One region of the Streptomyces sp. NPDC033174 genome, then DNA from elsewhere that is predicted to be linked to it. Evidence: riboswitches for the same ligand, from Rfam matches in the RefSeq annotation. Region 1 holds a riboswitch; each other region holds the start of a gene.
What was found. A riboswitch is a leader RNA that binds a small molecule or an ion and turns the genes downstream of it on or off. The one in region 1 is predicted to bind cyclic di-AMP.

Region 1 (3,202 bases):
GCGGTGTTTACTGCGTGTTGCGAGGTTCTCACAGGGCCGCGCAACCGGTGCATGGGAACCGAACGCTCGGCGTGCAGCGCGGTCAGCGCCCTGGCCCGCTCCGCGTCGCCGCGCGCCACGGCGTCGACGATCGCGCCGTGCTCGGCCCAGGCCTCGACCGGCTCCGCCGGGAGTTCGACCGCGTACATCCAGGCGATCTTGTGCCGCAGCTGGGTGAGCAGTGCGGTGAGTCCGGGGCTGCCGGACGCCTGGGCCAGCGTCTCGTGGAACCAGCCGCCCAGCGAGCGCAGATCCTCGCCCTGGCCGCGCCTGGCCCGCTCCTGACCCAGCCTGACCAGGCCGCGCAGCACCTTGAGATGGGCCTCGGTGCGACGCTGGGCGGCGCGCGCGGCCCCCATCGGCTCCAGCAGCGTACGGATCTCCAGAAGGTCGGCGGCCTCCCGGTCGCTCGGCTCGGCGACACAGGCGCCGGCGTGGCGGCGCGTGACGACGAAGCCCTCGGACTCCAGGGTGCGCAGGGCCTCGCGGACCGGGACGCGCGAGACTCCGTAGCGGCGCGCGAGCTGTTCCTCGGTCAGCCGGCTGCCGCGTTCGAAGACACCCGCGACGATGTCGTCGCGGATCGCCGTGCATACCGAATGCGCGGGAATGCGCATGTTCAACCTCCGCCTTAATCCGCGCGAAACCCATCCGACCGATGCCGGTTCGTGAACTGCCTGTTAGTGAACTGTATTGCAGCGGGACGGGATTTCCGATGGCTGCCGGTAATCCATGGATATCTTTTGGCCAGAACACCCGGCGGCGTGCTCCCGGTACGCCGAAGGCCCCGGCTCGCGAGGAGCCGGGGCCTTCGGGACGCGCGGGGCGCGAGAAGCGGATGGGTCGGGGTCAGACGTTGACGCCCTTGGAGCGCAGGTAGGCGATCGGGTCGATGTCGGAGCCGTACTCCGGGCTCGTCCGGGCCTCGAAGTGCAGGTGCGGGCCGGTGGAGTTGCCCGTCGAGCCGGAGAGGCCGATCTGCTGGCCCGGCGTGACGGACTGGCCGACCGAGACACCGATCGACGAGAGGTGGCCGTACTGCGTGTACGTGCCGTCCTTCATCCGGATCACGATGTTGTTGCCGTACGCGCCGCCCCAGCCGGCCTCCACGACGGTGCCGGAACCGACGGCCACGACCTTGGTGCCGGAGGCGGCCCGGAAGTCGACGCCGGAGTGGCTGCCCGAGGACCAGAGCGAGCCGCCGGTCTTGTAGCCGGTGGTGACGAACGAGCCGGCGATCGGGAGACGGTAGGAGTTGAGGAGCTTGCGCTCGGCCTCACGGGCGGCGCGCTCCTTGGCCTCGCGGATCTCCTTGGCGCGGGCCTCGGCCTTGCGCTTGGCCTCGGCACGGGCCTTCGCCTCCGCCTTCGCCCTGGCGATGGCCTCCACGGCCTCCCGCTCCTGGGCGGCGGCCTGCGCGTTGATGCGGTCGGCGAGCGAGTCGACGACCACGGCCTGGGTGAGGCCGGTGTCCACGGGGAGGGGCTCCGTGTCGGCGGCGAGCGCCGGGGAGGCGAGGGATCCGATGACGCCGGTGGTGGCGAGCGCCGCGACTCCGGCGACGTGCGCGCTTCGGCGGGTCAGGCGGCTCGGGGCACGGTGCTTCCCGGTGGCACGGGTGAACGCCATGTAGTGGCTGATCCTTTCCTTCCTTCTCGCCTACCGGGTTAGCTGACGGGTTCGGAGCAGGAAGGTCTCCTACGGGCCCCTCCGCACGCGAGGCGCGAAGGCGTCCGATTCACCCCAGGGACTGATTGGGTCCCCGGCTCCCCAGGCTCGCGCCTGACGGGGACTCGGCGATGGCTGCCCGATGCCGCGGGTGCGGCGGGTGCAACTGGCGGACAGCGCCCATGACGCTAAGCGGATCGTCTTTCAATCACCAAACAGACACGCTGTTTTGTAGTGCACGCCACAGGCCATACACCCAGCTTCCCTCCCAATCCAGACAAAAGGGAAGACCCCGACGTAACGTGACGTCGGGGTCCTCGATCCTCGGGACGCGCTCAATCAGCCGGTGACGACGGTCACTTCGCCGATGCCGAGCGCCCTGACGGGCTCCTCGATCTCCGCGGCGTCACCCACGAGCACCGTCACCAGACGGTCCACCGGGAAGGCGTTGACGACGGCCGCCGTCGCCTCGACCGTGCCGGTCTCCGCGAGGCGCGCGTACAGCTGCGCCTGGAAGTCGTCGGGGAGGTGCTGCTCGACCTGGTCGGCGAGCGTGGCGGCGACGGACGCCGCCGTCTCGTACTTGAGCGGGGCCACACCCACCAGGTTCTGCACCGCCACGTCGCGCTCGGCGTCGGTGAGCCCCTCGGCGGCGAGCTTGCGCAGGACCTTCCACAGATCGTCCAGCGCCGGGCCGGTGTTGGGGGTGTCGACCGAGCCGCTGATCGCGAGCATCGCGGCGCCCGTGGCCCCTCCCGGCGACGTGGGGGCGGACGAGCGCAGCACCTGCCCGAAGGCCCGCACGCCGTAGGTGTAGCCCTTCTCCTCGCGCAGGACACGGTCCAGACGGGACGTCAGGGTCCCGCCGAGGCAGTACGTACCGAGCACCTGGGCCGGCCACACACGGTCGTGCCGGTCGGGTCCGATGCGGCCGATCAGCAGCTGCGTCTGCACGGCGCCGGGACGGTCCACGATGACGACACGGCCGGTGTCGTCGGCGGTGATCGGCGGCACCGGGCGGGGCTCGGCGGTGTTCCCGGTCCAGTCGCCGATGGAGTCGGCGAGCACCGCGTCCAGGTCGACGTCCGTGAGATCGCCGACGATCACCGCGGTGGCCGTGGCGGGCCGGACATGGGCTTCGTAGAAGGCCCGCACGGCGGCCGAGTCGATGCCGGCGACGGTCTCCTCGGTGCCCTGGCGCGGACGCGACATGCGCGAGGAGGCCGGGAACAGCTCCTTGGAGAGCTGCTTGGCCGCGCGGCGACCCGGGTTGGCCGTCTCGTGCGGGATCTCGTCGAGGCGGTTGCGTACGAGACGCTCGATCTCGGTGTCGACGAAGGCGGGCGCGCGCAGCGCCTCGGCGAGCAGGCCGAGCGCCTTCGGCAGCCGGGAGACCGGGACTTCGAGCGAGACCCGGACACCCGGGTGGTCGGCATGCGCGTCCAGCGTGGCGCCGCAGCGCTCCAGCTCCGCCGCGAACTCCTCCGCGGTGTGC
Region 2 (3,202 bases), on a different contig from region 1:
ACCGAGACCCCGCCCGCTTCGACGAGCCCGACACCCTCGATCTGTCCAGGCGTGACAACCAGCACCTCGGCTACGGGCACGGCATCCACTACTGCCTCGGCGCGCCCCTCGCCCGGCTCGAGGGACAGACCGCGCTCGCCACGCTGTTGACCCGGCTGCCCGATGTGCGGCTTGCGGTCGATCCGGCCGATTTGCGCTGGCGTGGGGGGCTCATCATGCGTGGACTGCGCACGCTTCCGGTGGAGTTCACACCCCGCCAGAACTGACGGGTCGTCAAGACTGTGACTTTTATGTGATCTCCTCTGCATCGACTTGTGACTGACGTTCGAATGCCGCTACGTTCACCGTCAATCTCAACCGAGTCACACCAGTCACACGGAAGGCAACCCGTATGCGCTCCGGGAACGGACGGCACCGCCGACCTCGCCAGGCCCCCGCCCTCATCGTCGCGGCAGGGGTGACCGGATCGGCCATCGCCATCCCTCTGCTCGGGGCGGGCTCCGCGTCCGCCGCCGACGCCGCCACCTGGGACCGGGTCGCCGAGTGCGAGTCCGGCGGGATGTGGAGTGCCGACTTCGGCAACGGAATGTACGGCGGCCTCCAGTTCACCCAGGCCACCTGGGAGCGCTTCGGCGGTACGGACTACGCCCCGCGCGCCGACCTCGCCAGCCGGTCCCAGCAGATCGCGGTCGCCGAGAAGGCGCTGGCCGCGCAGGGTGCCGCGGCATGGGCCACCTGTGCCGGGATAGCGGGGCTCACGAACGACGGCACCACGCCGGGTGTCGACCCGGGTGACGAGCCGGGGTCCGCCGGGACCGCGACACCCACCGCGCCCGCCACCCCGCCGACCCCCACGACGCCCCTCCTCCCCACCGACCCCACCGCGCCCGTCACGCCGGCCCCCGGTACGGAGCCGTCGCAGCCCGTCGAGTCGCTCACCCCCGGCGCTCCCGCGCCTTCCGGGACCGGACGGACCCCCGACGCCGGCACCGGCAAGCACCGCGGCGCACCCTCCCCCGAGGAGACGACCGGGTCCACGGGTGCCGATGCGGGCAATTCCATCGATGAGCGCGACAACGGACAACACGCCTCACGAGGTGACGTTTCCACCCGAGACGCATCCAACCTCCCGGATGCGGGTGTTACGGGTGATACGGGCACGAATCCTGGCGGCACCGAACCGGCCGAGGCGGGCAAGGGCGGCAATGCGGACAAGGGCCCGGCCGTGTACACCGTCCAGCCCGGCGACAATCTCTCCGCCATCGCGGAGGAGCAGGACGTCGCCGGCGGCTGGCCCGCCCTGTACGACGCCAACCGGCAGACCGTGGGCGGCGATCCGGACCTCATCCTCCCCGGCCAGAGCCTCGATCTGGGAGCGAAGCAGGGGTAGTTCGGGCGCCTATGTCCGCTTCTGTTCAACTGAGACATGAGTCTCTTTGCCCCAACTGGCGCCCCTTGGCCGTGAAGTCCCGCTCTTCCCTGCCTCACCTGCGCAAATGCCGCGCGAGGGAAGGTAAGTAGGGCGGGATTGCCCCTGATGTCCGTCTTTGAACTTGAGGCGGGTCTGTGTTTACGGTCGTCACCGCTCGCCATCGCGGGCCCCACCGACCGGAACGCCGAGTCCTGCCGCCGGTCGAGGGGAACAGTCGTCGCGTCATGCGCCGAAGGCAGGAGCGGGGGACCCAAGGTAAACGCCGGGCCCGGTCGTTGAGACAGACGACCAGAGGACCGGCTTGGGGTGAAGTCGCGGACACGCGACCGGGCACCACCAGCCCGAACCCGACAGCTCACCTCGCAGGCGTCGGTGAGGGGAACAACTCCATGCTGCTTTCCGGCAAGAACAAGCACCGCCGCCCGTCCAAGGCCGTCCGTTTCGCCGCGTTCGCCGGCATCACCGGTGCCGCGGTCGCCGCCCCGCTGCTGGGCGCAAACGCCGCCTCCGCCGCCACCACCTCCGAGTGGGACACCGTCGCCCAGTGCGAGTCGGGCGGCAACTGGTCCATCAACACGGGCAACGGCTACTACGGCGGTCTGCAGTTCTCGTCCTCCACCTGGGCCGCGTACGGCGGCACCGCCTACGCCTCCTCCGCGGACCAGGCCTCCAAGTCGCAGCAGATAGCCGTCGCCGAGAAGGTGCTGGCGAGCCAGGGCAAGGGTGCCTGGCCGAGCTGCGGCGTGGGCCTGTCCGGCGCCTCGAACGACTCCGGCTCCGCCGAGCCCGCTCCGGCCGCCCAGCCGAAGCAGCCCGAGCGCAAGGCCGAGCAGCCGACCACCCGCAGCCAGCAGCGCACCGCCCCCAAGGCCGAGGCGAAGAAGACCGTCACCACCCCGACCGGCAAGAAGGTCAAGAAGGGTGATGGCGAGTACAAGGTCAAGGGTGGCGACACCCTGAGCACCATCGCCGAGGCGAAGCACGTCAAGGGCGGCTGGGCGAAGCTCTTCGAGCTGAACAAGGACATCGTCGCGGACGCCGACCTCATCTACCCGGGTCAGCAGCTGCACCTCAAGTAAGGGCCTGTTCCACGACGGCCCCGTAGTGACCACCCCGGTCCGGCGCGCCCTTCCCCCGTACGCGCCGGGCCGGGGTTTCCCGCGTCCAGGGCACGGCCTGCGCGGTTACCGCCCAGTAGAACTTGTGTCGTTTGCCCCGCAAAGCAGGCCCTTGGGTCCTTTTTCGTCCCACGGTCCGGGCGCCCGGCTGGCCTGGGCCCCGGAGCCGGTTAGGCTCTTGTCGCAAGGCCAAAGAGACCCTGCACCGCATGCGTCACATCTAGCTTCACATCCCAGAAGGAGATGCTCGTGCCGTCCATCGACGTCGTCGTAGCCCGGGAAATCCTGGACTCCCGAGGCAACCCCACGGTCGAGGTCGAGGTGGGCCTCGACGATGGCAGCACCGGCCGTGCTGCAGTTCCGTCCGGCGCCTCCACCGGAGCGTTCGAGGCCATCGAGCTCCGCGACGGTGACCAGAGCCGCTACCAGGGCAAGGGTGTCGAGAAGGCCGTCCTCGCCGTCATCGAGCAGATCGGCCCGGAGCTCGTCGGCTACGACGCCACCGAGCAGCGCCTGATCGACCAGGCGATGTTCGACCTGGACGCCACCGACAACAAGGCCTCGCTCGGCGCCAACGCCATCCTCGGCGTCTCCCTCGCCGTCGCGCACGCCGCCTCCGAGGCGTCCGACCTCCCGCTCTTCCGCTACCTCG
Region 3 (3,202 bases), on a different contig from region 1:
CGGCTTCCGCGTCGCCGCCGGCCGGACTCTCGACGGCTCCGAAGAGTGCGACGGCGCCGCCGTCCTGAACGCGCCGCTGGGCAGGAAGTACCCGCACGGTCTCCTTGTCGTCCAGGACGGCCACGACGCCCCGGCGGACGGGACGCGTGAGGCCACCGGCTTCAAGTTCGTGGACCTCGGGGAAGTCCTGGAGGGCATCGACGACTGACACCTCCGGCCTGGGCGCCGGGGTCGGGCCCGGCGCCGAGCCCCCGGAAGAACGCCGACAGGACGCCCTCGCGAGGAGGGCGTCCTGTCGGCGGGTCCGCCCCAGCGTGCTGAGGCGCGGGGGTACTAGTACGGGCCGTTGACGTTGTCGATCGAGCCGTACCGGGCGGCCGCGTAGTTGCACGCGGCGGTGATGTTGGCGACCGGGTCGTAGGAGTCCATCGACGTACCGGGCACGTGGTAGGCCTGGAAGGTCGGGTCGATGACCTGGAGCAGGCCCTTGGACGGGATGCCGGCCATGGCGTTGGAGTCCCAGTTGTTGATGGCCAGCGGGTTGCCCGAGGACTCACGCATGACGTTGCGGTGGATGCCGTCGTACGAGCCGGGGATGCCGTGCTTGGCCATGATGTCCAGCGACTCCCGGATCCAGCCGTCGAGGTTGTCGGCGTAGGTCGTCGCGGCCTTCGCGGCCGCGGGGGCCGCGCTCAGGGTGCTCGTCCGCGTGGAGCGGTCGGCGCGCTCGGGCTCGGCGGCGCGCTTCGGCGTCGTGGCCTTGGTCTTCGCCGCCTCCGAGGCGGCGGGCTCCGCCGCGATCGTCAGCTTGAGGCCGGGGCGGATCAGGGACGGGTTGCCACCGATGGCCCTGCGGTTGTCCTGGTAGAGCCGCTTCCAGCCACCGGTGAGCGAGTGCTCGGTCGCGATCTTGGAGAGGGAGTCACCGGGGACCACGCGGTAGATCCCGGGCCCGGCCTTCTTGGCGGCGGCCTTCGGCGCGGCCGCGACCGTCGACGTGACGCTGCTCTGTGCGGTGGCGGACTGCGCGGCGTTCGGCGCGGCACCGGCGGTGGTGGCGCCGATCACCGGAAGAACGAGCGCGGCACCACCGGTGCCCGCGACGGCGATACCTCGGGCGAGCGGGTTGTTCTTGGGCCGGCGGTGCTTTCCCTTTGCGGGCATGACGAATTCCTCTCCGGCGCCTGCGAGGTGAGCTGTCGGGTTCGGACTGGAGATGCCCGGCCGCAGTGGCTGCGACTTCACCCCAAGACGTTCCGGATTTCCGGATCGACGGCTTACCTGGGTCCCCCGCTCCTGCCGTGGATGAGTGGGTGCGGATTCCGGAAGGCGGCAGGATTCGGCGGTCCATCCGGATTGACCGTGACGTTAAGCGAGAGAGACGCGGCGAGACAAGGCCCGAATTCATGCCCGCATTCGACATGAGCGGTGAAGATCGCGAAAAGCATGTGATCGGCCCTGAAGTCGGAACTCAACTCTCTTTCCGCAGAACAGTTCTGGGCCGAGCCTTCATTCACCCTCACGATCGGTGACGTGATTGACATCACCTCGCATCGCAGCCGAAAGGACCTTTGCCACAACAGGAGTTGAGCAAGTGAAAAGTCAGCATAAGAGAGCTTCATTCATGCCTTAATGGGCCATAGAGGCAAACCGACGATAGGGGCAATATCGGACCCAATCGGGCATTCACCCCTCGCTCGGGGCGCCCCGCTCCCTCACGGTGCCTGTCGTGTCTGCCTCCGGGGAGGCCCGGGCGGACCCCACGACTGACAAATGTCATCCCTTCCTGTGATGCGAGTCGTCCTCTCGGAGGACGGCAGCACAGAGCCCCACGAATGAGGATGGAGGCGCCGTGCGCGCGGTGCGCACGAGCCGAGAGAACGGGATTCGTTCCATGCGCTTAACCAAGCCGGGCAGCCGCCCGAGCCGTCGGAGAGTTCGACTCGCGACTGCCGTGGCATCAGCAACTCTGCTGTCGCTCACCGTCGGTGTACTCCCCGCCCATTCCACACCCCTCAACTCCGCCCCCTCCGCCCGGTTCGCGGAAGCCGCCGCCCCGGCGGCGTATCTCCCCGAGCTCGACCGCGAGGCGCTGCGCGCATCGCTGGAGGCGTTGCACCGGGCGGGAATGTACGGCGCCTATTCGGCGGTCCGGGACGGATCCGAGCGGTGGCAGGGGGCGGCGGGCGTCGCCGACGTGAAGACCGATCGGCCGACGCGGCCCGATTTCGAGCACCGGATCGGGAGCATCACCAAGACGTTCACCGCGGTCGCCGTCCTCCAGCAGGTGGGCAAGGGGCACATCGACCTCGACGCGCCGATCGGCCGCTATCTCCCGGAGCTGATTCCGGGAGAGCGAGGCCAGAAGGTGACCGTCCGGATGCTTCTCAACCACACGAGTGGCATTGCCGATTACGTCCTTCCCGCGTTTCCCGGCCTGGTGGAGAATCCCGGAAAGACACTCGACGAGAACCGCTTCCGCCATGTTGCTCCGGAGGAACTGGTCCGTCTCGGTCTCGCGGCCCCGCCCGTCGTGGAGCGCGGCACGCACTCCTACTCGAACACGAACTACATCATCGCCGGACTGCTGCTGAAGAAGGCCACCGGTCAGGAGCCGGAGAAGTACATCGCCCAGCACGTCATCCGCAAAGCCGGACTTCGCCACACCTACTTCCCGCGCTCCCCGTACATATCGGGACCTCACGCCAGGATGTACGAGTCGATGTACGGCTATATCGATCCGCCCCGCGACTACAGCGTCTACGACATGTCGTGGGCCGGCACCGCCGGTGCGATGGTGTCGACGATGGCCGACCTCAACGACTTCTACCGCCGGTTGCTCGGCGGAAAGCTGCTCGGTGCCGCCGAGTTGCGGGAGATGAAGACGACCGTCCCGGCCTACGAGCCGGAACCCGGCCAGGAGGCGCGTATGCGCTACGGCTTGGGTCTGTACACCCTGCAGATGCCCGGCGGAGGCTGGTACTGGGGACACGACGGGGGTGTCTTCGGTGCCGGAACATGGGCCCTGTCCACCGAGGACGGCCGCCGCCAGGTCGCCATCGGCTACAACCTGATGAAGTACGAGCGGTACGACGACCAGAACCATCCGAAGCCGGACCCGATCGGCGAGGCTCTGGTCGGCTACGTCGACGGCGCCCTCAGCGGCCGGACGACGCCCCGGCTGCGACAGCCGGCACCCAGC

Region 2: linked by a shared signal. The riboswitch ahead of ACZ5VC_RS20220 (transglycosylase family protein) and the one ahead of ACZ5VC_RS17385 (M23 family metallopeptidase) in region 1 are both predicted to bind cyclic di-AMP.
Region 3: linked by a shared signal. The riboswitch ahead of ACZ5VC_RS31355 (LysM peptidoglycan-binding domain-containing protein) and the one ahead of ACZ5VC_RS17385 (M23 family metallopeptidase) in region 1 are both predicted to bind cyclic di-AMP.

Annotation. Positions count from the first base shown of each region.
Region 1 is NZ_JBVIPQ010000005.1:107,179-110,380, reverse strand. Features, by position in the region: gene ACZ5VC_RS17390 (GntR family transcriptional regulator) at 1-656, opposite strand, end outside; gene ACZ5VC_RS17385 (M23 family metallopeptidase) at 889-1,668, opposite strand; cyclic di-AMP (ydaO/yuaA leader) riboswitch at 1,682-1,848, opposite strand; gene ACZ5VC_RS17380 (M16 family metallopeptidase) at 2,047-3,202, opposite strand, start outside.
Region 2 is NZ_JBVIPQ010000006.1:91,342-94,543, reverse strand. Features, by position in the region: gene ACZ5VC_RS20230 (cytochrome P450 family protein) at 1-266, shown strand, start outside; gene ACZ5VC_RS20225 (transglycosylase family protein) at 392-1,390, shown strand; cyclic di-AMP (ydaO/yuaA leader) riboswitch at 1,650-1,816, shown strand; gene ACZ5VC_RS20220 (transglycosylase family protein) at 1,822-2,511, shown strand; gene eno (phosphopyruvate hydratase) at 2,794-3,202, shown strand, end outside.
Region 3 is NZ_JBVIPQ010000014.1:23,901-27,102, forward strand. Features, by position in the region: gene ACZ5VC_RS31350 (phytase) at 1-208, shown strand, start outside; gene ACZ5VC_RS31355 (LysM peptidoglycan-binding domain-containing protein) at 334-1,164, opposite strand; cyclic di-AMP (ydaO/yuaA leader) riboswitch at 1,167-1,322, opposite strand; gene ACZ5VC_RS31360 (serine hydrolase domain-containing protein) at 1,955-3,202, shown strand, end outside.